DNA from 2 places in the Paenibacillus sp. FSL W8-0426 genome. Region 1 is predicted to be linked to the other one. Evidence: riboswitches for the same ligand, from Rfam matches in the RefSeq annotation. Region 1 holds a riboswitch; the other holds the start of a gene.
What was found. A riboswitch is a leader RNA that binds a small molecule or an ion and turns the genes downstream of it on or off. The one in region 1 is predicted to bind FMN.
Positions count from the first base shown of each region.

Region 2: it holds a riboswitch for FMN, as region 1 does, so the genes downstream of both, ribD (bifunctional diaminohydroxyphosphoribosylaminopyrimidine deaminase/5-amino-6-(5-phosphoribosylamino)uracil reductase RibD) here and MKY59_RS15325 (DMT family transporter) in region 1, are expected to answer to the same signal.

Region 1 is NZ_CP150203.1:3,384,564-3,400,981, forward strand. It holds gene MKY59_RS15255 (CBO0543 family protein) at 1-67, opposite strand, end outside; gene MKY59_RS15260 (helix-turn-helix transcriptional regulator) at 292-504, shown strand; gene MKY59_RS15265 (hypothetical protein) at 494-808, shown strand; gene MKY59_RS15270 (class I SAM-dependent methyltransferase) at 813-1,526, shown strand; gene MKY59_RS15275 (nitroreductase family protein) at 1,672-2,157, opposite strand; gene MKY59_RS15280 (nitroreductase family protein) at 2,282-2,851, opposite strand; gene MKY59_RS15285 (MarR family transcriptional regulator) at 3,119-3,595, shown strand; gene MKY59_RS15290 (TetR/AcrR family transcriptional regulator) at 3,719-4,618, opposite strand; gene MKY59_RS15295 (DUF1648 domain-containing protein) at 4,730-5,005, opposite strand; gene MKY59_RS15300 (MDR family MFS transporter) at 4,986-6,485, opposite strand; gene MKY59_RS15305 (tyrosine-protein phosphatase) at 6,787-7,581, shown strand; gene MKY59_RS15310 (PQQ-binding-like beta-propeller repeat protein) at 7,692-8,891, shown strand; gene MKY59_RS15315 (DinB family protein) at 9,105-9,602, shown strand; gene MKY59_RS15320 (amidase) at 9,957-11,453, opposite strand; gene MKY59_RS15325 (DMT family transporter) at 11,644-12,630, opposite strand; FMN riboswitch at 12,778-12,925, opposite strand; gene MKY59_RS15330 (hypothetical protein) at 13,146-13,784, shown strand; gene MKY59_RS15335 (amidohydrolase family protein) at 13,978-15,354, shown strand; gene MKY59_RS15340 (amino acid permease) at 15,818-16,418, shown strand, end outside.
Region 2 is NZ_CP150203.1:4,413,405-4,429,822, reverse strand. It holds gene MKY59_RS19715 (purine-nucleoside phosphorylase) at 1-83, shown strand, start outside; gene MKY59_RS19710 (D-alanyl-D-alanine carboxypeptidase family protein) at 364-1,539, shown strand; gene spoIIAA (anti-sigma F factor antagonist) at 1,704-2,057, shown strand; gene spoIIAB (anti-sigma F factor) at 2,054-2,509, shown strand; gene sigF (RNA polymerase sporulation sigma factor SigF) at 2,521-3,276, shown strand; gene MKY59_RS19690 (stage V sporulation protein AA) at 3,564-4,220, shown strand; gene MKY59_RS19685 (stage V sporulation protein AB) at 4,207-4,629, shown strand; gene MKY59_RS19680 (spore germination protein) at 4,657-6,324, shown strand; gene lysA (diaminopimelate decarboxylase) at 6,427-7,758, shown strand; gene MKY59_RS19670 (peptidylprolyl isomerase) at 7,973-8,404, shown strand; gene MKY59_RS19665 (hypothetical protein) at 8,647-9,960, shown strand; FMN riboswitch at 10,142-10,297, shown strand; gene ribD (bifunctional diaminohydroxyphosphoribosylaminopyrimidine deaminase/5-amino-6-(5-phosphoribosylamino)uracil reductase RibD) at 10,669-11,772, shown strand; gene ribE (riboflavin synthase) at 11,797-12,465, shown strand; gene MKY59_RS19650 (bifunctional 3,4-dihydroxy-2-butanone-4-phosphate synthase/GTP cyclohydrolase II) at 12,499-13,743, shown strand; gene ribE (6,7-dimethyl-8-ribityllumazine synthase) at 13,830-14,297, shown strand; gene MKY59_RS19640 (segregation/condensation protein A) at 14,401-15,201, shown strand; gene scpB (SMC-Scp complex subunit ScpB) at 15,170-15,847, shown strand; gene MKY59_RS19630 (DUF2953 domain-containing protein) at 16,025-16,418, shown strand, end outside.

The DNA.
Region 1 (16,418 bases):
TCCTGCGCAGAATCCATCCGCCAATGATCACGGGAATCACAAAAGCGATAATGACATTACTCAGCATGCAATCACTCCCCGAAGTTTCATTCGAATCAATTTCTTATTATTGGCTTCATCGAACCGTTTCATAATGGATCAAGGAAGGAAAGCAGAAAAAACAAATGATTCAGGGTCTGAAGCGAAGTCCAGGAAGTTAGAGTTGCAAACCCTTAATTGACATATTATTACACGTAAAGTATAGTGGGCTATGTAAAGCTGACTTTACATTTTGGTTTTTGGAGGACTAACGTGCAAAACCATATCCGCGCTAAGCGCATGGATGCGTCATTGACGCAGGAAGAATTGTCTCGTCTGCTCAAAGTGTCCAGGCAAACGGTCGTTTCCCTGGAAGCAGGGAAGTATAAACCTTCGCTTGTGTTGGCACACAAGTTAGCCCAAACCTTCAGGTGCAGCATTGAGGAATTATTCATTTTCGAGGGGGACGAAAACATTGAATCCTGAAGTCATGAACCAGATTGTAGGCGTCGGAGGGATCATAGCAGGGATGCTTGCAGCCATAATCACGGTCATCGTATCCCGGAGCAGGCTCAAAAAGCGGTACGAACTCGATGAAAGGTACACGTATTGTATTACCAAATCAAAGGCTTTTTCATGGAATGCTACAACAGTCACGCTTGCCGTTGCTTGGATTGTCGCCATGGTTATGGAAGGAGTCTCTCTATCGTTCTTTATCATTACGGGTATATTCGTCGTTCATTGTCTGTCCTCGATCGGCGCGAATCTGTATTATTCAGCAAAAAACTGACGTTATGCATAAGTTGGATCTCTGTAATGACAGGGATACAACAAAATACAATTTCTATCTTGAAGCTGCCAGATCGAGCCCGGGCGAAGTGTTAGAGCTTGCGTGCGGTACAGGATTGGCAACCATTCATTTAGCAAAATCGGGGATTCATATAACCGGCGTTGATATTTCTGCAGCGATGCTTGAGTATGCGCGGTTTAAGGCTCAAGGCTTGCCTGTGGAGTTTATTGAAGCGGATGCTCTTACCTTCGATTCCGATAAGCGCTTTTCTTTGATTTATTTAACCGGAAATGCATTTCAAGCATTTTTGAGCGAAGAAGATCAAGTGGCCTTACTCGGAACAGTGTACAAACACTTAAAGCCCAATGGAATGTTTGTTTTTGAAACACGGAACCCCTTGGGGACCGATTTATCTGACGAAGAGGAGACGACCTGGGGAGAATTTACGGATCAGGATGGAATTAAAGTCAAGGTATCCGGAACGCAATCCTATGATGCAAGGAACCAAATCATGCACTGGGTCACTTTCCGTGATTGGGGATTCAGGAAAACAACTTCGCGAATTGCATGTCGTTCTACGGATAATGATACGCTTAAGCATCTGTTGACCCGTCACGGCTTTCATATCGAAAGCCAGTATTCGGACTGGGATAAAACACCCTTCACGCCTTCGTCTTCTTCCATCATCAGTGTTTGTCGAAAAAAACAAGGTGAATAGTTCCGGTATGCTGAGGAAGCAGCTGATGCATATTATCGTGGACAAAGAAACAGACGATGCAAAGTCGCTAAAAATAGCGATTGTCTCTTTAAAGAATGGAACCACGATCTAGTCCCGAGCTCAGGTCAAGATCGTGGTTCCGTCATTAACATTCACGAATACGGAGACGGGTGGGTTGATCTTTTTGGGATAGGCTTCCGATATCCGCGTACCCTATATTCAGAATTGCCGCTATTCGCTCATGATCCCGTATCCCCAATCTTTGGCGAACCGTCTCGTCATAGATCCAGCCCTCGATGCAAACCTCAATGCCTATGCCGTTGTCCATCCCGAGCAGCTTTAAGTTTTGAATCAAGCAGTAAACGGCGGCCAAATCTTCCGCTTGTTTGTGCATGGCGCCTTCGGCATTCGCAATGGCGACCAGATGCGCCGGGGCTTCGCGACGGTGGAGAGGCAGTGCTTCTTCACGGTGTTTGCCTTCCACGAACAGGAAACGCCAGGGTTCCCGCAGACCATCATTCGGTGCCCATACCGCTGCATCCAATAGACGCAGAATCGCTTCAGGGTCGACCGGTTTTGGTTCGAAGGAAGGAAATCGATCGTTTTTGTGCAATACATCCGAAATTAACATGATCTTCTGCTCCGTTTCTTTAAGTGATATAAGCCGGGGAAGTTAAATCAAGATTGGTATATAATTGGTTTATATTCGTTGTTATACAAATAAATTAGAGATGGGAACGAGTGCATCAAATCGTTCAGGTTTGCGGCCAGCGACTCCATTTTTTTGCGGCAGGCGTCCGCTTGCGGGGACGGGGTGTTTTGTCAATGAAACCAAAGATCAAAATACCGACCAATCGTTCACGTTCTGACATGCCCAGTTGTTCAAAAAAGGACCTGGTATACAACATTTCATCTGTGCGCCAAAACATGCCGATCCCGTTTTCCCAAGCTAACAGCTGCAGGTTTTGCAGGTAAAAACAAACATTTGCATACTGCCGGTCTCGTTGCTCCGGCGAACCATGATCTTCCACAACAACGGCCACGAGGCCGGGGACCTCGGAAAAGTACTTCACCATCGTTTCCTTTAGGGGCTTGGGGGTGAGCTTGCCAAACCGGGTAACCGCAAAAGAATCCATCATATACCGGGAAAGACGAGTTTTGGATTCGTGCGACAGGGCCAACATAAGCGTCATGGCATTCAGCATTTGTGAGTCGCACAAATTAGACGCTTGATTCAATACATCCTGAATAAGGTGATCGGGCACAGGCTGATCGGAGAACTTCCGTATGCTCCGGCGTTCCCTAATGATGGATTCAACCTTCATTTGGAATCACTCTCTTTCTTATTGTTTCTGAAGAAAACATAATAATTTAGATGAATAAGTACATACTTTTAATTACGACAATAATATTGTTTCATATGAAACAATATTATTGTACAGTATGCTACCTGTAGTGTCAACCCGGGATTGCGACGTGAGGCAAGCTTGGAGCATTGCGTTGAGAAGGCAAGCAGGTACAGGTCCTCTTTGTTTCTTAGGAAAACATGCAGTGATATAATAAAAGAAATAAGTCAAGGAGCCAAGCAGATCATGGAGACTTTAAATAAAAACAAAAACGCAATTCATGAAAGCTTCATTCAATTCCTTCAACACAAAGAACAATACGAATCTCGGATATCCGCGTCATACCTTGAGGATCTCCGAAAGCACATCGGTGCCAGCTTCAGCTTGAACATGACGGAACTGCATACCATTGCATGCATCGGAGAGCAAGAACCGATCAATATCACGTCCATCGCGGAACGGATTCATGTAAGCAAAGGCAATACCTCCAAGATCGCCAATAAATTGCTTAAGGCTGGTTGGGTACGAAAAGCTCAGCTTAACGATAACAAAAAAGAAGTATACTTTCGATTGACGCCTGTCGGGAAAAAGCTGTTCGCTGCCCACGACGAGCTTCATGCGAAAGAAAAGCAGCGCATGTACGATTTTTTGGGTCAATACAGCAATGCCGAGCTTGAATTTATCAAAAAATTGTTCGATGATATGGCTGCCTTTTACCAATGAGAATAGGAAATGCATGTCTTTTGGGGCTTATGCCCGTGAATAACGTTTCCCCTAAAGCAGAATATCCTGCAGCGAAAAGCGGGTTCGGAGCCCTCTTTGCTGCAGGATATTTTTTTGAGCCGGCTACTGCCTCTCTTGTCGGATTACTCCCAAGCGCTGCTGCAGCTGGTTGGCGTAGAAAGACAATTCGGGCTCCGCAGCCAAATCCCGAAGCAATGCTTGAATCAGAAAAGTCCGCGGCTTGTCCCCGGCCAACTCCTCCTCAAGCAGCATTGCCACTTCTTGAAGCTCCTTCTTTCGGGCATTCGGAACATACAGATCAGGAATGGTCGATTGTATGGTTCGAAACAAGGTAGAGATTCTGCCTGAATTTGTGGGTACCGCTGAACCCAAATCCACTTCCTCGTATTCTTTCATAAGCTCGGGTGTTAATAAGGGCAGGGGAGAAGCTTTGCCCAGGCCATCCACCAAATCATCCATCCGTTCCGCAATAAATACCGCCAGTTTTTCGGCCGGGATCGGTTTGTATGCAAACAACAAATGAAAAGTATACTCCCGAACAAGACCGCTGAACAGGGCTGTCACGTCCCACTTCCAATTCGAGATGGCCGAACCGTATTGCCTCGACAACAGATTCTCGTAGTAGTTGAACATTTGAACCTGAATCTGATGAATGAGAGAGGAAATATTGTCGCTGCCTCCCGGAGGAAATTCATTATAATCCCGGGAAATATAGTAGCCATGGCGGCCAAAGAATTGAAACAAACACGTAATTTCGGATAAGTACGTTTCCCGGCGTGGCAGTGCCAATTTACGAATTCGCTCCACCCCATCCATCATCGATTGCTGACGTTGTTTCAAAATGCTGACGAACAAGTCTTCTTTGGATTCGAAAAATTTGTACAGAGATCCTTTCGCGATGCTGCAATCGTCTGCGATGTCTTGAATCGACGTTGCCCGATAGCCTTTTTCCATAAAAAGGCGGACGGCGGATTGGATGATTTTGTCCTTCAATAAACTCATGTTCAGTTCTCCTTATCACTCGTTACGGATCAGGTTTAATGCCTCTCCAGCTCCTTAGTCAAGTATAACCAATATTCGAAGAGCAAAAAAGAAGGATTGCTTCGGGGACGCCTAGATCAAAGCGAGCCATAACATGCAAATTTGCAATAGAGCCAGTACATAAATAAGCCAGCCGGCACCTTCCCTCCATCGGCGATAGAGCAGAACAATCATCAAGACAGGAAGAGCAAACAAGCCGACCCATCGACTGACAAACCTGTCGGCTTGACCATTCGTAAAGTGAATGGGGAGCTCCGATGGAGCAAACCATACCGCAATGATGGCCGCTAGCAATGCCAGCACTGTGACGAGAATAGGCGTTTTGGGATTAAAGAGGAAATTGATCATGTTCATGTATCCTTTCGTTTGAGTCATTCACAGAGGAAGAGGAGCCTTTCTTTGCGGACGGCGTTTTTTTCTTCAACAAAAAGCTGCATACCAATCCCACCGTCGCGATGCAAGCGGCCAGCCAAAATGTGTCACTAAAAGCAGCGGTGTGAGCATCCATGGCAGACAGCTCTTTGCCTGCGTTATTCGTGATGCGTGACGAGAGATAACCCGTAAAACCGGCAATCGCAAAGGATGACACCACTTGTTGGGAAGCGCTCGTTAGCGGAGTAACCCGGCTAACCATCTGGGGCGGCGTGGCGTTCAATACGTAAGTGTTAAGCGACATCATTGACAGACCCATCCCTGAACCGAGCGCAAACAAAATGAGCATGATGAAGGAAGGACCGTAATCCGTTCCCACAATCGACATGGCAAAAAGCCCGCCTGAGATCAGCAGCATGCCCACAGTCAATGGAGGACGCGCCCCCATTTTGTCAAACCATTTTCCGGCCAATGGCATGAAGATCATCGAACCGATCGCCTGAGGCAAAAGGTGAAGGCCTGTTGCCAGTGGTCCCAATTGCTTGACCTGCTGAAGGAGCAGCGGAAATAACAGCACGGTACCGAACAGAGCCGTTTGCATGATCCAGGAGGTTATTATTCCGATCGTAAACGGCCCGGACTTCATAACGCGCAATTCAAGAAGCGGTTCTCGCTGCACTAAACAGGAGATGACGAAGAGTGCCAGCAAAACGGTACCCGCCGACAAGCCCCAAAGAGCGTATGAAGAGGCCAAGCCGCTCCCTGCTTCGCTGAAGCCGAACGTCAGACAAGCAAAAGCAGCAGGGCCGAGAAATAAGCCCAACACATCCAAACGAGGGTTTGCTTGGGATTGGAAGGAGGGCAGGTGCTTCATGCCGATCCATATTCCTGCCAACCCGATCGGAAGGTTAATCCAGAAAATCCAATGCCAGCTCACGTATTCAACCAACCATCCGGATATAACCGGCCCGAGAGCAGGAGCGAGAAGCATCGGTATGCCCAGCATGCCGATAATTGACCCACGTTTGTCAGGAGGCGCCAGGCGATACACCATCGCCATTCCGACCGGAGAAACCATTCCTCCTCCTAAACCTTGAATGACCCGAAAAAGAATGAGCTGTCCGGACGTTTGAGCAAATGCGCATAGCAGAGAACCAAGCGTGAAAAATCCGATGGAACTCAGGAACACTCGCTTAGCGCCAAATTTGTCCGAAAGCCACCCTGCCAGTGGAATGACTGCAGAGAGAGCTAACGTATAAGCGGTGACCGCCCACTGCATCGTTTGGAGCGTAACGCCGAAATCCCGCACCCAAGTCGGAAGGGCGACGTTCACCGCCGTACTATCCAGAATAACCATAAACGTTCCGATGACGATCGCGATCAGCGGCGGTAGATACGGTCGAATGGAAAATGAACTTTCTTTGGGCTGTTCCTGAAGTAATGAATGTTGAGACATGCATGAATACCTGCTTTCATGAGGATTTGACGGGACGAGGCTGGCCGGCTTCAGCCCGTTCCGCAAGGCATATTTTTGCCTTTCTTAACCTATTAGTTTTATATAAAACCAATAAGTCACGATACATCATATCCTTCACATGACGTTGTGTCAATCATCAGACGAAGCGATAAAACACATTTTTGAACATATGGTTCTTTACAAAACCAGTTAGTCAAATTATGATGGTTATTAGTTTTCAAGAACGAGTATCGGTGTAAATACTTTACATGAATGTGAGATCAGAAAGTAGGAAGCGAACATGGACAAGAACAACAAAGAGCACGGCATCATATCTTCTTTTGACGGGTTGGGCAACTTCAGGGACTTTGGGGGTTATGACACAACCGACGGCAAGAGAGTGAAGAGAGGGCATTTGTTCCGCTCGGACGATTTATCCAAGCTTTCGAGAAGGGACATTGCGCGGCTGGAACAGACCGGCATGCAATTGATTTGTGATTTGAGGACGGAGACTGAACAACAGTCCAAAAAGAGCCGCATGCTGAATCGGGGGATCGAGGTCGCTAATCTGCCTATGCAGGACAAAAGCCAAGCGTTTACCAGGCTTGAATTCATGAAATATTTGATCCGGCATGGGAGCGAGATTAACTTTGAACAACAGATGAAGGACATGTATTTTCATATGGGGAACGGATCCCAATCCACGATCAAAAACATTTTCAGTTTGTTATCCAGGAAAGAAAAATTGCCCGTTCTGATTCATTGCACCGGAGGCAAAGACCGAACCGGATTTATCGTGGCGATCATCCAGCTTTTTCTCAACGTTCCGTATGATCACGTCCTGAAGGATTACCTGTATTCCAATGTACGCATTGGACCTCGCATGAAAAAAGCGGAGAACATGATTCGTTTCATGAGTTTTTACCGCGTGCCGGCAGAACGGATCAAACCTATATTGGAGGTAAGGCGCGACTATCTGGAGGATGTGCTTCAACCCATTCTGGCTCGCCATGGCACCATAGAAAACTATTTGATAAACGAATGCGATATTCCCGAAAAGCATCTTGAAACCTTCAAGGAACTCGTACTCGAATGAGGCATAACGGCAGCATACGTAGTACTTTTAGAAACGATAGGTTCTTGAAAAAACTAGTGAGTAGGATTACAATTGACACTAAATCCGGAATAACAGGAGGAACAGAAACAATGAATTCGATTGGAAAACAAACATTGTCCAGATTCGTCAAAACAGGATTAGCCATAACTTTTCTCTTATCGCCAGTCTCATCGTTTTGGGTGGATACCAACCAGGTATCGGCCCAGTCTGCAGACAACGTTGCGTCCACGAACCTGAAACCCGTTTGGACCAAAGCAGTTGGTGACCTGAATCAAATGGACATAAAGGCCACACTAATCAAGAATGATTTATACTACACGGTTGGTGGTAAATACATTGCCTTTGATGCTTTGTCCGGCAAAACTCGCTGGACTTATCGGGCTGCTGCGTCTTCACAAACAGTTACGGATGGCCAATCGGTGTGGGTTACGGATACAACGGGGCAGCTGCTGAAACTGAATGCAAAAACAGGTAAATTGCAATGGAAAGTTAAAACGCAATTACGCCCAGGAAAAGGGGAGAGTTACTCCAATTTCAGTTTGCATCTGGCGGATGGGGTGATTTATGTCGGGGACGAATATGGTCTAACCGCATACAACGCCTCAAACGGTAAAGTGAAATGGAAATTAAAAGGCGGCGAACATGGGTATAACGTTCTTCTTACCGGGAAAATGCTTGTCGCATCTACGACCATCTCGGGAGGTTTAACAACGAGCAGTTTGAAAGGGATCGATGCCGCGACCGGTAAAGTGAAATGGACGCTAAACGATGGGGACCATCAGGACATCCTGTATTCAAACGGAAAAACGTTTTACTCCCGTGACGTAACCGAAGGCATCGATGCCGGTTATGCGGCAAATATTGATGAAATTGAATTAAGCAGCGGAAAGATTAAGGCTACCCGTTCTTATGTCCCTGTAGACTTTGTGGAAGAACTTAGCGCGGTCGATGTCGTATCCGATGGAAGTTACTTCTATGTCATCGGCAAATACGATGAACGTCAAAAACAAGCGGTCGTTTCACGCTTTCCCGTGAACGATCCTTCCATCACCAAGCCCGATAAAACTTACGTTTTCCCGGTGTCGGTCGTGGATTGGTCAATTCCGGGCCGTGATGGCATTGCCTATGCCCGTTTAGGGAACGGCAATCTGGTGGCCATAGATACGAACAGCGGAAAAACGTTGGCCTCCGTATTGTACAAAGGGACCCCATTGCCAACCCTCGTTGGCCAAGACGTAATGATTGTCCAATATGGCTCGAAAATCAGCGGAGTAAAGACCGGTCGCTGACCGATTGAAAACCAATGCTCTATTTGGACATGTCGTCCTAAGTTTAATCATGATCGGTTCATTTGGAGTAAATTCCTTATGAAGTGCCGGCAGCCCTCAGGGGCTGCTTTTTGCGGTGAAATGCTTGCTGACAGAGTTGATGCAGCACAAAAATGATCTTTCCACGAGTCCAAGTTTATAGTATTCTGTACATATAAGGGAGGATGGTAAACTGTGGCAATAGATCTGATTATTGGCGATGCCAAACACGAGCTGGCTTCTACCCGCCGCATCCTGGAACGCTTGCCCGATGAGCATATGGAATGGCGTCCACACACTAAATCGATGACGCTCGGCGGGCTGACCACGCACTTAATCAATCTGGTAAACTGGCAAGTCGCGATTTTTGTTGGACCTGAACTGGATCTGGCGACTGTGCCGCCCAGACGGGAAGCTTTGACAAGTCGAGCGGATGTGTTGAACGAATTCGACGAGAACGCCGCAAAACTGGAAAAGCTGTTATCCGAATGCAGCGAGGAAATGCTGGGCGAGGAGTGGACCTTGCGAAGCGGGGATTATGTCATTTTGCAGCGCCCGCGGGCAATCGCATTGCGCACCTTCGGTCTTAGCCATATGATCCATCACCGTGCACAGCTTGGAGTTTACTTCAGACTCCTGGACATTCCCGTTCCTGGATTGTATGGCCCCTCGGCCGACGACAGCGTGAATTAAAAGAAAATTTGAACAGAACAGTCGCAGTATATCGGTTCGATGACCGATGTGCTGCGACTTTTTTGACGATTGACGTTAGTTGCTAAAGAGAAAGGGAAGAGCAGGCTTTAAGGCATTCAACGGAAAGTGTGAGGTTAAGTCATGTGCCTAACTTTAATAGTATACAACATAAATATTATGTAAACCTAAATAGAAAAGAAACTACTTTGCATTACAAGGCATTGAATAAGGTGAAATTCAGATGAGGTATACACCCCGCATGACATGATGGTTATGCGGGGGTATCCATCGACTTCGTATCGCTTATATATAACCCGACATCAAAGATCCCATCCCCATAATCCCTCTTCCGCTTTAGGCGGGGAACATCGGGTTGCCTTTCAAGCCAATCCAGAGCTCGGATGCTTCAAGCTGTCCGGCCAAATGAAACAGCCAGTCCTCACGGCCTTTAGTCGCCATGATCTGAGCTCCCATAGGCAGGCCGTCCGGGGTCATGTGTATAGGTACGCTCATGGCAGGCTGACCCGTCAAATTGGCAAGCTGGGTAAATGGAGTATAGGTCAAGCTCGGCTCAAACATTTCATAAATAAGCTGCTGCTGCCGATCCTTGTCCAATTCGCTGACCATCATCAATTCGTCGATCCGTTTGGCATCGGCCGTTAATTCCCCGATTCGTGGTGCTGGAAAAGCGTTCGTGGGCGTTACGTAAAAATCATATCGTTCGAACAGCTTGGACATCTGCGCAGCGGCAACATCCCACTCAGCCAAACTGTGAACGAACTCGGCGGCAGATACTTTTTTGCCTGCCTCGGCAATGACCCAGGCTTCGATTTCCATATCTCTTGCGGTCAGCTCACGTCCGATGGAGCGTTCAATGGAGGAAACCATGGCGGCCATTTCTCCACTGTTCATCATGTAGTAATTTTCGATGAGACGAACGCCGTTGACGGGACTGAGTTTTTCTTCAACGTCGTGGCCTTGCTCTTCGAGCCAGCGAACGAGCTTGTACACCGCTTGTTTGGCTTCTTCGCTGACAGGTGTTCCTACAGGCGAAGCCGTAGTATATGCGATTTTCAGTTTTCGTTGGTGTGGATAGTTCATGTCTGCCAGGTAACTTCCCGGAAAAAGAGGGGCGTGGAACGCCGCTTCCGGCTGGACGACTTGCAGCACATCCAACAGTGCCGCACTGTCGCGAACGGTGCGGGACAAGGCAAAATCGATGGAGGCGCCCTGCCATTGACGGCCTGCGCCTGGACCAACCGGCGTCCGGCCGCGCGTAGGCTTCAGACCGAACAGTCCGCTAAACGCTGCAGGTATGCGGATCGAGCCGCCGCCGTCGCTTGCACCTGCCAGTGGAACCATTCCCGAGGCAACGGCTGCCGCCGCTCCGCCGCTGGAACCGCCTGGCGAGTGCTCCGTGTTCCATGGATTGCGCGTCGGGCCATGCAGGCTGGGTTCTGTGATGTTTTTCAAGCCGAACTCCGGCGTATTGGTATGCCCGATAATAATAAAACCGGCCTCACGCAGGCGTTGGACGAAATTGGAGCTGCGCACAGCGCGGTGCTCGCTGAACAAACGTGAACCGGAAGTGAGAAGCTCGTTTTCCAAGGATTGCGAAATGTCCTTCAACAAGAGCGGTACGCCGGCAAAAGGTTGTTCCCCCGGCCTTGTCTGGTTGGCTTCCTGCCTTGCGCGTGTCTCATACGTGCGGATCACGGCGTTTAACCGGGGATTGAACTCGTTCAGTCGGGCAAATGCCGCATCCAATAGCTCGTTTGGCGATACTTGCCGCGCACGCACAAGCTCTGCCAAACCGACGGCGTCATAGGATGTATATGGAAATGAAGACATGTGTATCGTTCCTCTCAATATGTATTGGGCTGAGCATGTTCCATAGTCATCGTACCATCAGGTGGACGAAAAGACAAAAGCGCAATGTAATGCGATGCTGCACGTTCAACCATAAAAAAACACTGTTTGCCCAGAAGGAACAAACAGTGTGGATATACAAATCAAGCCATTAATGATATGCTATCTTGATTCACTCTGTGCGCAATCTTCGCGCAGCTTCAAGGTTGGTGTTGGATGGCGAACGATCTTGCTGTCTGGAGATGGCGAACAGGGCGATCCAGATCAGGACGAAACCGATGAGCTGCTCCCAAGTAATCAGCGTACGGAAAGCGATCCAGTTCACCAGCACACCTGCCATCGGAAAGCTCAATTCAGCCAAAGTAGCCACCGATGCCTTGGTCGAAGAGAGACCTTTGTAATACAGCAAAAGACTCAACAATCCAGGCAGCAGCGCTTGGCCCAAAATGTTCAGGATGACCGCAGCCTGGGCACCCGTACCTGAAGGGAAGGACCATGGTGCGCCTTCATTCCAGGTCATGAAGATGAGCAGCGGCAGGGCAACGACGAAACGAAGGGAGGTTACCGTTTCATACCGCGTTTGTCCCAGCATCAGCCGGCCCATAACCGTGGAGCCTCCCCATAGCGCGGCAGCGCCCAGGGACAACAAGCTGCCTGCATGGACCCAGCTGTCCCATCCGGCCGAGGGGAGCGTCAATCCAAAGGTCAGCAAGTAGGTTCCTGCCAGCGCAATGATGAACAACCCGCCAAAGCGGCGCGGCAGCGATTCTTTTAACAGCAGCTTTGCCATCACGATCGCGAACAAGGGCTGCATTTTTTGCAGCAGCAGTACCGTGTTTGGATCATTATGAGTGAGGGCCAGCGTGAATAACACCGTGGCAAGCGCAGAACCGCCCCAGGAAATGAAAATGACGGCAATCCAATGGCGTGCACGCAGATTTTTCAGGTCGGCCCTGAATTTCCAAAGTACGGGAAGGGCGATCAGGCTTACAATGATATGTTCCACCAGGACGATCTGGGTGGAGGTCATCGTTTCGAGCAAAAGAATGCGGAAGAGAGGGTCGACGCCCCAGAGGGCAGCGCCTAGCACAACCAGCCAGAATCCGGTGTTGCCTCGTTGCTTGGTCGGAACGTTTGATGCAGTTTGATGGTTTTCCATATTCAGGACTCCTTCGTCAGAACACGGAATCTTCAGTTGGCAGATTCGACAAAAGCCCCCGTTTCGGCGTACGCCAAATAACGGGGGCTCACACGCATGAATATGGCGTCGGGAAAAAGGCGTTCCCGAGAACGGCCGTATTCATGTGTTGATCTTCTCTCATCCGGACTATACCGTCGGCCCTGGAGTCGCACCAGGTCAGTCGCTGTCCAAAACTGGTCAAACAGCGAGTCGCGGGCTGGTTCCGAAGAACATCACCGCCGGTTGGGAATTGCACCCTACCCCGAAGATCCTATTCGATTGGTTTATAGGTTCGTTACACAAGCTGTAACATCAATAGATTCATCTTAAATGTGAAAGCGCTAGCAGTGCAAGAGTTTTTGCGAAATAAATATTTAATTTCCATAAGAATAATCGGAATAATACGCTGGAATATCGTCAAATCGTTGAAAGGTGCTTTAGACGAGCATAAACGTTCGTTTAAGAAATAATTCGGAGCTTAAGGGGTTGCTGAAATGGAAGTCGTAGGTATTTTGGGAGTCGTACATGATGAAGAGCTGCGAGTGCAGCACCATTTAACACTTGAAACCATAGAAAGGTTAATTGTTGATTTTGATCCGGATGTAATCTGCGGCGAGGTTTTGCCATCCAGTTTCGAGAAATACAAAAAGGAGCCTGCAAATAGAGGGTACTGGGGCGAACCCCCAAGCGAATATTACGACCTGATCTTTCCGTTATGCGAAGAAAAAAAGATCAAGTTTGTTCCCGTGGATTGGGTGGAACTTGATGTTTGGAACGATTTCGATCCTTTGCGAAGCTATACCGGGCCCGAAAAAGAACGGTTGGAGAATGAATTGGATCATTGGTGGCACAAACAGCTTGCGGCTTCCGGTAAGGGTGCTATTCCATTTAATACGGAAGCATTCGACCATGTGACCCGACTGAAATATCAGTGGCTGAAAAAGTTGGATCCAAAAGCGCATGCCATACGATGGGAATGTCGGCATGATATCATGCTTCAACGAATCATAAACGCAATCAAAGACAATGCGGATGCACGTATGTTGTGTATTGTGGGTGCCGATCATAATCATGCTTTGTATGAGGGACTCATGCCGTTGAATCATATACAGCTTATCTATCCATTGAAATAATGGTTATCCCATGGATTGAACTGATCTTATTATTGGATGGGTATTCATTCCATGATTGTGCGTCATTAACATGTGCTATATAATCGTTATATCCTTGAAATAATACACTCATAATCTTGCATCCATGAACAGACAACCTTTCATCAACAACTTGTGTAAGTACCTGAACGTACCCATAACATGAGGATTGGAGATGTGTCTTGTGGAAAAAGGTTATTTGCTCAAAAATGGCTGCGTATTGTCCATGGATCCTTCGGTAGGTCAGTATGCCCGGGCGGATGTACTGATTGAAGGTTCAATCATTACGGCAATAAGGCCTGATCTGGAATGTGAGGAAGCGATCGTGATCGATGCTTCCGACATGATTATTCTGCCCGGGTTGGTGGATACCCACCGCCATGTATGGGAATCGCTGCTGCGTACCGCGGGAACGAACTGGTCCTTGCCCGTTTATTTGCAAAATCTTTATTATGGGGCGATGGGCAGCAAGCTTCGACCGCAAGACAGTTATATCGCCAATTTGCTCGGTTCATTGGAAGCGCTTAATGCAGGCGTGACCACGATCCTCGATTGGAGCATGCCCTATACGCCGGACCATACGGATGAGCTTGTTCGGGGGTTGCGCGATGCCGGCATTCGGGCTGTGTTTGCGTACGGGGTTCCCGGAGAGACCGAATATTGGAATCGGGAAAGCCGTTTGACATATTCAGCCGATGTGAGAAGGGTGAAGCTGCAGCATTTTTCTTCGAACGACCAATTATTAACGTTTGGACTCGCTATACGGGGACCCGAATTCAGTCACTGGGATACAGCGGTGGACGAAATTCGTCTTGCCCGCGAGCTGGATGCGATCTGCTCCATGCATGCAGGGTTTGGCAGCTGGGGCTCGGTGGACCGCTCGGTGGCCAGGATGGCTGAACACGGTTTGCTTGGCCCGGACGTCAATTTGGTGCACGGCAATACCATGGGCATCGACGAATATAAGCTGCTCGCCGATAGCGGTGCTTCGTTATCGGTGACGCCGGAAGTGGAAATGATGATGGGACATGGCTATCCTGCAACGGGTGCTTTTCTGGAGCAAGGAGGCACGCCGACGCTTGGCGTCGATGTCGTGACATCAACGGGTGGAGACATGTTCTCCCAGATGAAATTTGCGTTGCAAGCCGAACGGGCCAAAATGAACGAGCTCGCGCTGGAAAACGGAGAGATGCCCGGCGAGCTGAATTTGCAGTCCAGGCAAGTGTTGCGGTTTGCAACATCGGCAGGTGCGCAGGCGCTGGGACTTGGAAGCAAAGTGGGTACGCTTGCCCCAGGCAAGGAAGCTGACCTGATCATGATCCGCACCACGGATCTCAATCTGTTCCCGGTGCATGATCCGATAGGCGCCGTCGTGCAATTTGCGAATCCTTCCAACTTGGATACCGTATTTGTCGCAGGACGGCTTGTGAAGCAGGGGGGCAAACTCATCGGCGTGGATTTGGACAAGATTCGACGCCAGGCCATGGAAAGCAAAGTGTACTTGCTTCAGCAATATCGGTTTAGCGACGCAGAACGAATCGTATATTCCTGATGAGGGAGCAACCGCCTGGTTTTGGTGGAAGGATCCATATATCCATATAGGACAGGTTCATTCAAATCTATATTATGAAGGAGGCCGCATGGGAACATGCGGCTTTTTTGACGCATTTTTCGTTTGTTTCATCAAACTACAGATAACAACAGCATAATGCTGCATCTCCACGCGGAAAATGGAGATTAAAAACTGCGCATAATATAAATTATACGCAGTTTTGTTTTAAAACGATTTTTTCTTTCGTTCGTGTCCAACAGTTCGTGATATGAAATGATAAATTTCGGGTGAAAAACACAAAATAAGCCGCTTGAGTGCTTTGCAAAAAAATATTTTATTAGAGCAAAGCGGCAAAGTGTAGAAAACGGTAGTTTTTTATAGATGCCGGGTAAGATAGAACAAACGGATTTTTCATAGAACAGATGTACCAACGACCACACCTTGTTACGAGAGGAATATGTCCATGAGCAAAAACGAAGCAAGAGCTGCATTATTCAGAAAAAAGCAAATCTCGGTTGAAGGTGATTCAGGCAGTGGTTTGAAACGGGCGCTTGGAGCTTTGGATCTGACGACCCTTGGAGTAGGGGCCATCATTGGAACAGGAATTTTTGTCCTCACCGGTGTAGCCGCTGCCGAACATGCCGGACCTGGACTGGTGCTGTCCTTTTTGTTGGCAGGCCTTATTTGTTCCTTTGCCGCGTTATGTTATTCCGAATTCGCTTCAACCGTGCCTGCTTCGGGCAGTGCATATACTTACAGCTACACGGCTTTTGGCGAGGTCATCGCCTGGGTTTTGGGATGGGACCTTATTCTGGAATATGGATTTGCCAGCGCGGCGGTCGCGAGTGGTTGGTCGGGGTATTTTCAGACATTGCTTTCGGGTTTCGGCATTCAATTGCCGCACGCATGGACAAGCGCCTTTGATCCGGAAAAAGGAACCTACTTTGACGTTACGGCCGCTGTGATTACGTTAATCATTACGTTTCTGCTTACGCGCGGCGTCAAGGAAGCGGCACGCGCCAATGGCATTATGGTCGGGATCAAAATCATCGTGGTGCTGATCT
Region 2 (16,418 bases), 1.0 Mb from region 1:
CTCATGACGAAGTCATGGAAACGACGGAACGTGTTCGCGAATCGTTCCTGAGCCTGGTGCTTGCGGTCATCCCGCAAATGTAATATACACAGGCTCTGGCTTGATAAAGAAGCGCAGCCATTCCAAAAAACAAGCGAACAGCCTCCCCAAGCAAACGGTGCTTCGGGATAGGCTGTTTTTTTGTTGATTTCAGCTCTGGAAAAAGTTTGGAAAAACATGATTTGCATGGAATAATTTGCTGTAAACGCGCCGACAATGATTAGCAGTACTTGCATGGAACATGCAGTAAGAGACTGGGGCGAAAAAAGTACCTCTTATTTCGTCGCAGCTTCTAAGCCTAGTCATTCAAGGAGGTTATTCACTGTGAAGAAACGAATTATGGCATCGTTCATGACGATTTGTATGCTGCTATCCGCTATGACCTCTTCGGTGTTCGCCGAAGAAACGCGCAAACCGGCAGAAGGGGCAGACCTGGCCCCGTCGGCGCGTTCGGCGATTCTGATGGATGCGGATACCGGAACGATCATCTATGAAAAAAACAGCCATGACCAACTGCCGCCGGCCAGCATTACCAAAATCATGACGATGCTGCTGACGATCGAGGCCGTCGATGCAGGCAAGCTGAAGCTGACCGATAAGGTCAGAACAAGTGAATACGCCGCTTCCATGGGCGGTTCCCAGATCTTTCTGGAGCCTGGCGAAGAGATGACCGTGGATGACATGCTGAAAGGGATTGCGATGGCCTCCGGCAATGACGCTTCGGTCGCGATCGCCGAGAAGATCGGCGGATCGGAACAAGCTTTTGTGCAGATGATGAACGATCGGGCTCAAGAGCTTGGCATGAAGGATACCCGGTTTGTCAATCCAAATGGACTGCCTGTCAAAGGTCACCATTCGTCCGCTTACGATATTGCGCTGATGAGCCGGGAGCTGCTTAAGCATCCTTCCATTACCAAATACACCGGAGCATATCAGGATTACTTGCGCAAGGATACGGCGAAGCCCTTTTGGCTCGTCAATACCAACAAGCTGGTTCGGTTTTACTCCGGAGCTGACGGACTGAAAACGGGATATACGTCCGAAGCGAAGTTCTGCCTTTCAGCCACTGCCTCGAAGGACGGATTGCGCACGATCGCGGTCGTGCTTGGCGAGCCGAACACCAAAACGCGCAATAGCGAAGTGTCTGCCATGTTCGATTATGCGTTCAGCCAATATACGATGAAACCTCTATACAAAAGCGGAGAGATGCTCGGTCAGCTGAACATCGAAAAGGGCGAAGTGGCGCAGTTGCCGCTGAAGGCCACGCAAAATTACAGCGTGCTGATGCGCAAAGGCGGCAAATCCGAGGAAATTCGGCATGAGCTTCAGCTCCAGCCAAGCATAAAAGCGCCAGTCAAGGCCGGGCAAAGCGTTGGAAAGCTGGTTGTTTATCAAGGCAGCGAGGTCATTAAGGAATTTGACATCAAGGCACCGCAGGACGTGAACAAAGCGGGCTGGTGGAAGCTGTTCAAACGAACGACGAGCAATTTGTTCGATTGAGTATGTGGCGGCAGCCTTTGAGAGCATGACTGCTGCTTTTCCTGGATGAACTGGAACATTTTTTGTAGTTAAATAGGGGTTTTCTTCTAGTTTTGTCGTGGGGAAGGAAAAGCCTTCGAGGGCGTAGAAATCCTTGTTCATGACAGGGAGGAGAGTGAGCTAACGTGAACATGCATGTGGATATGGAGCATCACCGTGGGGTTCTGATCGTACGCTTATCGGGGGAATTGGATCACCATACCGCTGATCTGGTCCGGATGCAAATGGATGAGGCCATCCAGCGCAGACAATGCGAGCATCTGATTCTCAGTCTGAAGGACCTGCAGTTTATGGACAGTTCGGGTCTGGGCGTCATTTTGGGCAGATACAAGCTCATTAAAAATAAAGGCGGCAAAATGGTGGTATGCGACGTGAACCCGCCGGTGTACCGTTTGCTGGAAATGTCGGGATTGTTCAAGATTATGCCGATTTACGAAAATGAGGGAACTGCCCTCTCGGGTCTGGAGGTCGTCTCATGAGTGAAGGAAACGGTACAAATTTCATGAATTTGCAGTTCGCGGCCAAATCGGAGAACGAATCGTTTGCGCGTGTGACCGTTGCGGCTTTTATCTCCCGGCTTGATCCTACGATGGACGAGCTTAGCGACCTGAAGACGGTCATCTCGGAAGCTGTAACCAACAGCATCATTCACGGCTACAACAACAATCCCGAGGGCGTCGTTACCATTCAGGCGCAGATTCGCGATGACATGGTCACGATCATCGTCGAGGACCGGGGCCAAGGGATCGAGGATCTCGAACTGGCCAAACAACCGCTGTACACGTCCAAGCCGGAACTTGAGCGATCGGGCATGGGCTTCACGATTATGGAAAACTTCATGGATGAATTCGAAGTCAGCAGCGAGCCCGGCAGGGGCACCTCCATCAGGATGATGAAAAGGATTGAATCCAAGAAAGCATTGTTTAATTAGGAGCTGGTCTTATGGATGCTGAAGTGAAATCATCTTCACAGGCCTACTTGGATGATGCCGAGGTCAAACGGCTGATTGCGCTCAGTCAGTCGGGTGACCATGTCGCCCGGGATACGCTGGTGAACAGCAATATCCGGCTTGTCTGGTCCGTTGTACAGCGGTTCATGAACAGGGGGTACGAACCGGAAGACCTGTTCCAAATCGGCTGTATTGGCCTGCTTAAATCGGTGGACAAATTCGATCTGAGCTATGACGTCAAGTTTTCTACGTATGCCGTGCCGATGATCATCGGGGAAATTCAGCGATTCCTGCGCGATGACGGCACGCTCAAGGTCAGCCGTTCCTTGAAGGAGATGGCCAACAAAGTCCGCAAGAAACGCGACGAGCTCTCCAAACACCTCGATCGGCTGCCCACGATTAAGGAAGTGGCCGAACAATTGGGCGTGACGCCGGAGGAAGTGGTATTCGCGCAGGAAGCGAACAAGCCGCCAACCTCGATTCATGAGACGGTGTTCGAAAACGATGGCGATCCGATCACATTGATGGATCAGATCGCCGACGAATCGCAGGAACGCTGGTTCGACAAGCTGGCGCTCAGCGAGGCGATCGGCGGGCTGAGCGAGCGGGAGCGGTTGATTGTTTACCTGAGGTATTATCGCGATCAGACGCAATCTGAAGTGGCGAGCAGGCTGGGGATTTCCCAGGTTCAGGTATCGCGACTGGAGAAAAAAATACTGCAATCGATTCGCGACCAGATCGCGCAATGAATCGTCAATAAACGACAACTAACAACCTTCTAACGCATATGACGTGCGTGGAAGGTTGTTAGTTTTTATGTGAATAAGGATCAAAGCAACGTTACCACAACCACATTCACGCAAAATGAAGACGGTCATTGGAAAGCTTCATGGATCGATTGAACGACAATGGCAGGTTGGCCCGGTTTGCCGGTCCGGCCTTTTTTCATGCATAAAAGGAGAATATTCTCTTTTCGTAATAAATTTGCACGATTTTCAAATACTAAGCGAAATTACGCAGTAAAGGAGTGTTTCGGATGTCTCTGGCACCCACTCCAACGGTCTACATTCGTCTGCGCAGCCGCATTCGCATTCCGAGAGGCAAAGGGGTCACGCTTGGCGATATCGCCCATTTGCTTACTTCACCGGAACAGGAGGAGGCGAGATTGCATGAGCTCGAGCTGCTGCATCCCGGACCGATGGACGGCAATCTGATCCTGATCGACGTCTTGCAGGTCATTCCGGCAATTCGGCGGGTTCTGCCGCAAGCCAACGTCGAGCTCATCGGTTCGGGTCACACCCTGGTGGAAGTGATTGAAGGGAACGGCAAACCTTCCAAATCATTGTTCGTTTTGGTTTGGATCCTGCTTTTTTTTGGTTCGGCCCTGACCATCATGAATTTTCATGCGGATGTGAACATGCAGGAGGTCCAGATCCGGATTGTGGAAATGCTCACGGGCACCCGGGACGAGCATCCGTATCTGTTTCAGATCGCCTATTCCCTCGGCATCGGTTTTGGCATGACCGTCTTCTTCAACCATTTATTCAAGAAAAAGTGGAATGAGGAACCTACCCCGCTGGAAGTCGAGATGTTCTTATATCAGCAAAACGTCGACCAATATGTCGTGATCGAGGAAAGCGAACGTTTGTTGGAACGGGATAACAGGGAGATGAGCACCGATGAGCGTCCTTAATGGTGCAATCAGCATCGTGCTCGGGGTTGCGGGAGGAATCGCCGTCGGCAGCGGGATTATCGCCCTCATTCTGGTCCTCGATATGATTCCGAGGCTTGCTCAGCTGACGAGAACTTATGATAAAAGCCACTGGTACGAAGGAGCCTTGATTGGAGGATGTCTGCTTGGCACGGTCGCGGATTTCTGGCATTGGAAAGTAAACGGAGCGATGCTGCTCAGCCCGATTGCCGGCTTGTTCTGCGGCGTATTCATCGGCCTGTTGGCCGCGGCGCTGACCGAGGTGCTTAACGTGCTTCCGGTGCTGGCCAAGCGGCTTGGCATGAAGCCTTATTTGTTCGGTTTGCTTCTGGCGATGATTTTGGGCAAGATGACGGGGTCTCTGTTTGACTTTTTTATATATCAGCGTTAGATCACGATGCGGAGGAGGAAGGACAGAATGGAAACAAGATCCGATCATACCGGACAGGAAACGGTCGAAGGCCTGCCGGGGGACATGGCGGGCAAATCGCCTTACGAAATCCGGAAGGAAAAAGAAGAAAAGGCATACCTCGAAAAAAAACAGGATGAAATGTCCGACAGCGTCGAGGAATCGGTGCATTATTGGCAAAACAACGACGATATTTCCCCGCGTATGAACGACAACAAATATACGCTCAAACAAATCATGGGTCTCGGCGAGTCGTTCGACGTGAACCTTCGGGAGATGGTGATGGGCGGCAAACAGATCGGGCTGCTGATGCTGACCGGGTTCGCCAAGGATGAAATTCTGCTTGAGGTGTTGAAAAGATTGACGTATCTGTCGCCCGACCAAGTGTCCGGGCATGCACTCAAATCGTATTTCGATTGTTACGTTCCGCACATTCAAGTCGAGCGGGTCGAGAAAATGAGCCAGGTCATTAGCAAGGTCCTCATGGGCATGAGCGCCATGTTTGTCGAAGGAGACCGCTCCGCCCTTGTAATGGATACGCGGAATTATCCCGTAAGGTCTCCGGAAGAGCCTTCACTGGAAAGGGTGGTGCGCGGCTCGCGCGACGGTTTCACCGAAACGCTGTTAACCAACGTAACCTTGGTGAGGCGCAGAATTCGCGACCCCGGATTGAAATTCGAGCTCATGCAGGTGGGCCGCAGGACGCAGACCGACGTCTGCGTCGTGTATATCGACGATATTGTGGACAAAGTACAGGTCGATTCCGTCCGTGAAAAGATCAAGCGGCTTGACATCGAAGGCATTCCCGCAGCCGATAAGCAGTTGGAGGAGGCGATCATCAACAAAGGCTGGAACCCTTTTCCGCTGGTTCGTTACTCCGAGCGTCCAGATGTGACGGCCTCGCATCTGCTCGAAGGCAGGGTGGTCGTCTTTGTTGATACGTCGCCCAGCGTGATGATTTTGCCGACGACCTTTTTCGACCTTTGCGAACATGCGGAGGAGAACAGGCAAACGGCCTTTATGGGCACGTACTTGAGATGGGTTCGCTTTGCGGGTATTCTGATTTCCTTGTTCCTGCTGCCGCTGTGGTTGCTGATGGTCATCGAACCGTCCCTCAAGCCACCTGGCCTGGAATTCATCGGCCCGCAGCAGAACGCCAAGCTGCCGCTCATTCTTCAGTTCCTGCTCATCGAGCTGGGGGTCGACTTACTGAGGATGGCCGCAGTGCATACGCCGACGCCGCTAGCGTCAGCGATGGGCTTAATCGCAGCCATTCTCATTGGAGACATTGCCGTAAAAACCGGTTATTTCGTCAATGAGGTCGTCCTGTACATGGCCATCGCGGCAATCGGCATGTTTGCGACGCCGAGTTATGAGCTCGGGCTAGCCAACAGGTTGGTCAGGCTGGTTTTGCTGGCGGCCGTCGCCATCTTCAAGGTGCCGGGCCTAGTAGTTGGAACAACGCTGCTTATTCTTGCGCTGACGCTTCGTCGTTCCTACAATTCCTCTTATCTGTGGCCGTTTATACCGTTTAATGCAAAGGCCTTCGGCAACTTTTTATTCCGCTTGCCACTTCTGGAAAGCAAGAAACGACCATCTTTCAATAAGGCGCGGGACAACACCAAAATGTCCCAGGACCCGGATGGTGAATTGCGGAAAAGTAAAAAACACAAATGATTTGCCGAAAAATCCATTTTTCTTTGCTCCGAATTTGGTATACTGGTTTAAAATCCTTGGAATAGTCACTGTTCCAGTATATAAAAGTGAGGAATGAAAAATATGCATTTGCACGGTACAAGTAAAATAAATGATCAAGGACATCTGGAAATCGGGGGCATGGACACCACCGTCATGAAAGAACAGTTCGGTACCCCGCTGTACATCGTGGATGAGCAGCTTGTTCGCCAGCGCTGCAGAGAGTACATGGATGCGTTCCGCGCTTCCGGATTGGGCTTCCAGGTTGCTTATGCAAGCAAAGCGTTCTGCGTGATGGCCATGTGTGCCCTTGCTGCGGAAGAAGGCCTTTCCCTCGACGTTGTGTCCGACGGTGAGCTGTTCACTGCACTGCAAGCAGGTTTTCCGGCTGAGCGCATTCACTTCCACGGCAACAACAAAACGCTGGAAGAGATCGAGATGGCTCTGGACGCCGAAATCGGCTGTTTCGTCGTCGACAATTTCAACGAACTGCATCTCTTGCAAGCGGTAGCGGCGGACAAAGGGCGCAAGGTGAACATTTTGCTGCGCGTCACTCCGGGCGTGGAAGCACATACACACGAGTACATTTCCACAGGCCAAACCGACTCCAAATTCGGATTCGATATCGGCAACGGAACCGCGTTTGAAGCGATCGAGCTGGCCTCGAAGCAATCCAATCTCGTTTTGCTTGGCGTGCATTCCCATATCGGTTCGCAAATTTTCGAGGTGGAAGGTTTTCAAATGGCGGTTCAACGCGTGGCTGAATTCGCCGCAAGCGTGTACGAGCGCCTGAATGTTGCGTTCAAAGTCGTAAACCTTGGCGGCGGTTTCGGGATCCGCTATATCGACGGAGATACTCCGCTTCAAGTCTCCCAATATGTTAAAGCGATCACGGATGCGGTTAAAAACCATTTTGCCCAAATCGGTTATGACGTGCCTGAAATCTGGGTAGAGCCAGGCCGCAGCATTGTCGGCGAAGCGGGAACGACCCTCTATACGGTGGGTACGAGCAAGGATATTCCCGGCGTGCGCAAATATGTTGCAGTCGATGGCGGCATGACCGACAACCCTCGTCCGGCGCTGTATGAGTCCAAATATGAAGCGATTTTGGCCAACCGCGCGAACGAAGCGTCCGAAGAGACCGTATCGATCGCCGGCAAATGCTGCGAGAGCGGTGACATGCTGATCTGGGATCTCGATTTGCCGAAAGTGCAAAGCGGCGATCTGCTGGCGGTATCCTGCACGGGTGCATACAACTATGCCATGGCAAGCAACTACAACCGGATTCGCCGCCCGGCGGTCGTATTCGTTAAGGATGGTCAAGGCGATGTCGTCGTTCGTCGCGAGAGCTATCAGGACATCATTCAAAATGACCTGGTTCCTGCGCGCCTCGGCAAACAGCCTGTAGTGCGTTAATTACAGTTGAACTGAAATCGAAGGCAAAAAGAGAGAACTTGCGGGACGGTTCCCGTTTGTTCTCTCTTTCTTTTCTGGCGGGGAAAGAAAAAAAGTTTGTCCATTTTTTTGCGATGGAACGATTTTCGGTGTACACTAAGAAAAGTGCTTAGGGTTTGGCGAAAGCGGTCCTTGGCATCATGAATGCTGTAAATATGAAAGGAGTCATTTACATATGGCGAAACAAGCGAAAATCAAAATGGCAAACGGCGGAGAAGTCGTTATCGACCTGTTCGAACAAGACGCTCCAAACACGGTAGCAAACTTTGAGAAATTGGCGAACTCCGGCTTTTATAACGGTCTGGTATTCCACCGCGTCATCCCGGGCTTCGTAGCTCAAGGCGGATGCCCTAACGGAACAGGTACCGGCGGTCCTGGTTACACCATCAACTGCGAAATCAACCCGAACAAACACGAGCGTGGTACATTGGCTATGGCACATGCCGGCCGCAACACGGGCGGAAGCCAGTTCTACATCTGCTACCAACCGCAGCCGCATCTGGATGGCCAACACACGGTGTTTGGCAAAGTGGTTAAAGGCATGGAATTCGTTGATGCTTTCGAAGGCCGTGACAAAATGGAAACCGTTGAAGTGGTGGAAGCTTAATCCCCATTTTCATTTCAACTTAAGAGAGCCGTTTCGCGATATTTGCGAAACGGCTTTTTTTATAAAACAGCTGTATATAACGAACGCATCAAAATGAGTCGAAGTACCCCTATTTCCATTGATGGATGGGTGTGAAGCCTGCTGATCTTGTCCATCAATGATTCTATAATATAGAGTGAAGTAAGCAGGATATAAGAAGGCTTGATAGTATCGACGATTTTCCGAGGAAGGTGGTAAATACAATGGATGTAGTCCATCAGTTATGGCTTTTAAAGCAAGTATACAGTCAACGTACATATTGGGATGAGGAAGTAGAGGCATCTTGGCATCCTGTGCCGGGAACGATCGCAGAAACGGAGATGAAAGGGCTTGAGGCAGCAGGGCATTCCCCGAACCAATTCATGCGGCCGCAGCATGAGCAGACGATTGTCGCACTGAAAAAACTCGCCCAATCCTGGAACGTTGCCGAAGCAGCGCAAGCTTTTGTATCCTCCTTATGGTCCGCGCCGTTCATTTGGCGTTCGCTGCTAACGGGGAAGCTGCTCGCGGACGGAGTTCCGGAACATGAATATACCCCCTATCCGTCCTCAAGCATTTGCCAAATTTGCGGATTGAATGTGAATGAGGCAACGGATACAAGTCTGCAATGGTATTGGCGCATGACCAATGGAACGCCGCTGGACGGCAATCTATTCGGGCACGTGCTGGCACTGGAACAATTGGCTGAGGAAGATCGGATTCCGGTACCCAACGATTATGATCGCTGGACGTTTCGTGCCATACTGACCGTACTTCGCTCGCTGCCTCCCAAAACACGCTACAGCAAAGCGGCGCAAGCGCTTAAAAAGGAACGCCTTCTGCCTACGCGCAGCGAGTACGCTTACCGTGACCTGCTCGAGACGCTGGCGCTGATCGGTATACTGGATACGAAGGACTACCCTGGAATGGCCACGGAATTTACGACCTATGTCAAGCGCGACCAGCGGCCCAACATTCGGGTTGAAGTCCAGGCCCCGCTGGCGTGGTGGGATTCCTCCATCGGAATCAACGAACGTGTTTTGGCAAAGCTTTTTGAAGGGTTTGATCTTACTGACATATCTTTTGAGGAAAGGCCCGAACAGGACCCTGGCGTTAAGGAAACGGTGGTTGGAGCGTTCGAGCACAAAAGGGCGGCTCGGACTAGCGTCCCCAAAGCCTCCCCAGATGCCGGAAAAGGAGAAGCCAAGGCAGGGGATGTATACGCCATTCGCGTCAGGGAAGGATTGTGGATCACGGTGTATTGCCATCACATCGAGGATAAGCGGGTCAAGGTCGAATATTTGGACGGGATCTACGAGGAGATGCCTGCCAAAGCAGAATTAAGCTTGTCGTTTCGTCCGAGAAGGGATGGGCGTTGGCAAAGCCTGGTAAGTGCGCTGGATTCGACAAGCTGGGTCAGACGGGTGGCAAGGGATATGCCGTGCCCGGCATCTCGGATGCCGGAGCCTGAACGCGTTCCTTTTCAACGCGCAAAAGATTTGAAACATTTGGCAAGCTGGTGTTTTCCTGAAATTTAAACTGTCGCTCATCTCAGAGGTTGAATGGACCGCAATAGAGGAAGGAAAGGAGCCACAATCTGGTAACGGCTAAATGTCCTGCCAGTATTCATTGCTTATTAAAAGTTAGTATATGACAAAAAGGAATAAAAAACGATTGATTTTTTACCGTTAAAGTGCTAACATCCAAATTAACAAAACAACATTCCTTCGGGGCAGGGTGCAATTCCCTACCGGCGGTGATGCAGCGCACCACAATGATGCGTGCTGCAAAGTCCGTGACCCGTTTGCCAAGGCAGACGGCTGATCTGGTGCGATTCCAGAACCGACAGTATAGTCTGGATGGGAGAAGGAGCGGATGCGGTCTATGGCCGCGTTTGGCAAAATGTTGTGCATGGTACTGTTCGTTATGCGAAAATGCAGACAGTTACGAGAATTTTTCTTGTGCTGCCTTCAACCATATGCGAAATGACTTTAGAGAAATCACTGCAGCTTTGACGGGGATTCTATCTTTGGGCATGTGTCGATTTTCACTTGCTTGAATCCGCAGAGCCTTTGTTTTCGGGTACCCATGTATCAACGTTCCATCCGCTAGTAGCAGCGGATCTCTCATCATCCCCATTGAACAGACTGTTCGATGGGGATTTTTTGGATTTTGCATGATTGGCTGAACGCAGCCTCATTGAACAGGCTATTCCTGACATATTAGACATAGCGGGGTGAACTGACTTGGAAATGATTAACGACGAATTTTATATGGCGCTTGCACTGGATATGGCAGAACGGGCGCAAGGACAGACGGGAATCAACCCGGTTGTAGGTTGTGTCGTTGTGAAAGACGGCCGCGTAGTCGGTCTCGGAAGTCATCTGAAGCGCGGCACGGGCCATGCGGAGGTTCATGCGCTGAATATGGCTGGCAGCGATGCGGAAGGAAGTACCGTTTACGTCACGTTGGAGCCGTGCAGCCATTATGGCAAAACTCCGCCGTGCAGCGAACGACTCATTCATGAAAAGGTGAAACGCGTCGTAGTATGCTGCGAAGATCCGAATCCGCAAGTATCCGGCAGAGGCATATCCATGCTTCGCCAGCAGGGCATTGAAGTAGAGGTCGGGGTTCTGCGCGAGCGTGGAAGACGACTGAACGAAAAATTCATCAAATATATTACGACAGGATTGCCGTTTGTCACGTTAAAAACCGCTTCCACGCTGGATGGAAAAATCGCAACCCGCAGCGGGGACAGCAAATGGATTTCCAATGAATCCGCGCGTGAGATCGTTCACGCCCTCCGCCACCGTCATCAAGGCATCATGGTCGGCGTCGATACGGTGATCGCAGACGACCCGGAACTGACGACACGCTTGCAGGTGGAAGGGATCAACCCGGTACGGATCGTGGTTGACTCGAAATTGCGTCTTCCTTTGACTTCCAAATTGGTAAAGGATGGATTGGCGCCGACCTGGGTACTGACAACCGATGAAGCAAGTCAAGAAGCGGCCGAACGGCTTGAAGCTTATGGCGTGGAGATCATTCGCTGCGGGCCTGGGCCGCGTGTGGATCTGTTGAACGCGCTCAGCAAGCTCGGAGAACGGGAGATCGGTTCGATTTTGCTTGAAGGCGGCGGCACGCTGAACGGTGCGATGTTAGAGGCCAAACTGGTGGATCGGCTGCTCATGTTCATTGCCCCCAAAATCGTTGGCGGATACGACACGCCAGGAAGCTTCCGCTTCGAGGGCGTCGAGCGTATGAGCCAGGCGATCCAGCTGTGCCAATTGGAAATCGAGCAAGTGGGGGATAATATCAGCATCGGCGGAATTCCGGTCTGGGCTGAATAACGTAATCAGGAAGGAGGCCGCAGCATGTTTACCGGCTTGGTGGAAGAAGTCGGCCACATCCGACGGATCGGTCGAAAAGGCGAAGCGATGGTGCTGAACGTTGGCGCTTCCCTCATTATGGATGACCTGAAAATCGGCGACAGCGTTGCCGTTAACGGCGTATGCCTGACTGCGACAACGCTTGAAGGCGGAGGTTTTACCGCTGACGTCATGCCGGAAACGTACCGTCACACCAACCTGGATAAGCTCCAGTCCGGCAGCAGGGTCAACCTGGAACGGGCTATGCAATCCGGGGGACGTTTCGGAGGCCATATCGTGCAGGGCCATGTGGACGGTACGGGTACGATTGTCCGAATGACGCGCGATCAGAATGCGGTTGTATTCGAAATTCATCCGGATGATCCAGGATTGTTCAAATATTTGATTCCGAAGGGTTCCGTCACTTTGGACGGGATCAGCCTGACGGTGGTTCAGACGATGCAAACGTCTTTTACGGTGTCGATCATTCCCCATACCATCGGGGAGACGGTGTTGAATTACAAAAAAACGGGCGACTCCATGAATATCGAATGTGACATTTTGGGGAAATACGTGGACCATTTACTCCAATACGGCAGAGGTACTCAGGCAGCGCCTTCAGAGAAACCACAGAGCATCAGCGAACAATTTTTGGCGAATCATGGATTCGCATGAAAGATATAGACAACAGAACCGGGAGGTGGAATGATGTCCGATCAATCCATACTGGACACCATTGAGGAAGCAATCTACGATCTCATGCGAGGCAAACCGGTTATCGTGGTAGATGACGAGGACCGGGAGAATGAAGGAGACTTCATCGCCTTGGCGGAGAAAGCAACGCCTGAAGTGATTAATTTCATGATTACGGAAGGCCGCGGGCTTGTCTGCGTGCCGATTACGCAACAACGGGCAGATGAGCTCGACCTGAAGCCGATGGTGCAGCAAAACACCGATTTCCACGGCACGGCCTTTACCGTTTCGGTCGATCATACAGACACCACGACAGGCATTTCGGCGCATGAACGTTCCATTACGGTTAAAGGACTGATCGATCCGAATGCCAAAAGCGGCGATTTCCGAAAGCCGGGACATATGTTCCCGCTCATCGCCAAGGATGGGGGCGTGCTGCGTCGTGCCGGGCATACCGAAGCCGCGGTAGATCTGGCCATCATGTGCGGCGCTTATCCTGCGGGCGTCATCTGTGAAGTCATCAAGGAAGATGGCACGATGGCGAGACTGCCCGACCTGCAAGAAATTGCCCGCAAGCATGATTTGAAGCTGATCAGCATTCAGGATATGATCAAGTATCGCAACGAAAAAGAAAAGCTGGTTCAGCGCGAGGTAGCCGTACGCATGCCTACCGACTTCGGCGAATTCCAGGCAGTTGCTTATACCAATGCGGTGGATAATAAAGAGCATGTGGCTCTGGTCAAGGGTGAAATCGACTCTTCCAAGCCTGTATTGGTAAGGGTGCACTCGGAGTGTCTGACAGGCGACGTATTCCACTCCCATCGCTGCGATTGCGGACCACAGTTCGATGCGGCCCTCAATCAGATCAATGAGGAGGGCAACGGGGTTCTTCTCTACATGCGCCAGGAGGGCCGCGGAATCGGGTTGATCAATAAATTGAAGGCTTACAAACTGCAGGAGGAAGGTTTGGATACGGTCGATGCCAACCTGAAACTTGGTTTTGCGGCAGATTTGCGTGATTACGGCATCGGAGCGCAAATCCTGAAGGATCTGGGCGTGCGCCAAATCAGGCTGCTTACGAACAATCCTCGCAAAATCAAAGGCCTTGAAGGCTACGGACTCGAAGTCGTTGAACGCGTGCCGATCCAGATGCAGGAGAACGAGGACAATACGGCTTATTTGCACACGAAACAAGCGAAGCTGGGCCACATGCTCAAATTCGACGACATCGAGCAAAATGAGGAAAAGAACGAAATTTAATTGCAGCAAGCCAGAAAACGGGAAAAATCAGGGCTGCGCCAGCGGCGGCGGCACAATATGAAAAACAATTTTGGGGAGATGACAGCATGCCTAACATTTTTGAAGGACATTTAGTATCCGAGGGATTAAAATACGGAGTCGTTGTAGGTCGTTTTAACGAATTCATCACGAGCAAACTGCTGAGCGGAGCGCTTGATGCGTTCAAACGCCATGGCGTAAAAGACGAGGAGATCGATGTAGCCTGGGTACCGGGCGCATTCGAAATTCCGCTGATTGCCCAAAAAATGGCCGAAAGCGGCAAATACGACGCCGTGATTACGCTGGGCACGGTCATTCGGGGCTCAACCACCCATTATGATTATGTTTGCAACGAAATGGCCAAAGGGGTTGCGGCGATCAACCTCAAAACAGGCGTACCTACGATCTTTGGCTTGGTAACGACGGAAAATATCGAACAGGCCATCGAACGTGCCGGAACCAAAGCCGGGAACAAAGGATGGGATGCGGCTACGGCGGCAATTGAGATGGCGAACTTGACGAATCAGCTAAAATAGTGCTTAGTTAATGTAGTGCCCTGCTTTGCGCAGACGAAAACGGGAGACCGGATTTCGGCGGCTTAGCGGGGTTTTGTATTTTTTTTGCAGGAGGATTCGTTTCGTGACGGTAGTTACCTACAAACTGGAGACCTTTGAAGGGCCGCTTGATCTGCTGCTGCACTTGATCGACAAGGCCGAAATTGATATCCAGGATATCCCCATCAGCGATATTACGGACCAATACATGGCATATTTGCATTCTATGCAGGAGCTGGAGTTGGATATTACGAGCGAGTTTCTTGTCATGGCAGCGACACTGCTGTCCATCAAGAGCAAGCTGTTGCTGCCGAAACCGCCGGTGATCGAGGACTTCGAAGATTATGATTATGGGCAGGACGATGATTATGATCCACGTGCTGAATTGGTTGCACGTCTGATAGAATATCGCAAATACAAAGGCATTGCGCGGCATCTTCATGAACGGGAATGGGAGCGCAGCCTTATTTTCTCGAAAGAGCCTGAGGATCTGCGCCCGTACATGCCTTTGGAGACCGAATCGAACCCGGTGGAGGGATTGCATGCGGCCGACCTGATTGCAGCTTTTCAACGTGCCCTGCGCAAGGCGGAGAAGCGAACGACGGTAGCCCGGATTCAGCGTGATGAAATTTCGGTCAAAGACCGGATTCGGGACGTGGTACAGGTTTTTAAGAAGCTGGAGCCGGGAGGCAGGATGCTGTTCTCCGGATTGTTGGAGGGACAGACGTACCGCCATGAAATTGTCGTGACGTTTCTGGCGGTGCTTGAGCTGATGAAGATGAAACAAATTGTCTGTTACCAGGAGCGGACATTTGAGGACATTGTGATGGAGTGGAGAGGAGAAGCAAGGAATCATGGATTTTCCGAAATTGAAGTCGATTATTGAAGGCCTGTTGTTTCTGTCCGGGGAGGAAGGCCTGAGCATCAAACAAATCTCTGAAATCGTGGACGTATCGGAAGAACGGATATCGGATGCCATCGAAGAGATGAAAACAGAATTTGCGGAGCATGGCAGAGGCGTGCAAATTTTGAAAATTGCAGGCATGGTTCAATTGGGGACACTGCCCGAACATGCTGTCTATTTCGAGAAACTGGCCTACTCGCCGGCACGAACGACCCTTTCCCAAGCGGCACTCGAAACGCTCGCCATCGTTGCATATCGCCAGCCGATTACGAGGGTGGAGATTGAGGAGATTCGCGGCGTAAAGTCGGAGAGGGCCATCCACACCCTGGTGAACAAGGATCTGATCGTGGAAGTGGGACGCGCTGAAGCGATCGGAAGGCCTATTCTGTATGGGACGACGAGAGCTTTTTTGGATTACTTTGGCTTGGGTTCGCTCAGCGAATTGCCGGAGCCGGGGCTGTTTGAAGATACGGACAATCTGGAAGAAGAGACCCAGATGCTGTTTGACAAGCTGGATGCGCAGCAATCCGAGCTCGACAGCCTGGAGCAGAGCATGGAAGAAGGAACGGAAACATCGAATGATCGGAGCGATGCGGAAAACGAGCCCGATATGAAAGAATCGGATTAACGAACGAAGCAAACCAATTAAAAATGGCGGCAATATTGGATCGGCTCCAGCACTGGAGCCTTTTTTTTATGCGAAAACCTTTTTCGTGCAGCGGGATTTTAACGTGTCCAGTGAATTTTTTCCTATTTGCGGTGCATACTAAACTGGAAAAGAATCGAGGGCTTGGAGGTAAGGCCTGTGTTAATTTGGCTCGGAGGAATCGGTGCGGCGGTCGTGCTGCTGCTTGCTGCAGTTCTCGTCTCGAATGTTCATATCCACGTCTCATTCAGTAAACATAAGAGCGATGATTTTGCCCGATTCAACGTACGGCTCCTATATGGTCTGATCCGCTTGAATTATGAGATCCCCTCCATCGTTTTCAAGAATATGAAGGAAGGCTTTCTTGTGAAAACGGAGCAGAGAGCGAACACGACCCGTAACGAAAATAAAGGAAGCGAGCGGGTAAACAAACGCAAAATCGAAAAATGGAGCGACGATGTCAGCGTCATGCTTAGAAGTACGGCTGAATTAAAACAATGGATCAGGCAAACGCTGGAACGAGTACATATGATTCGATTTATTTGGACAACCC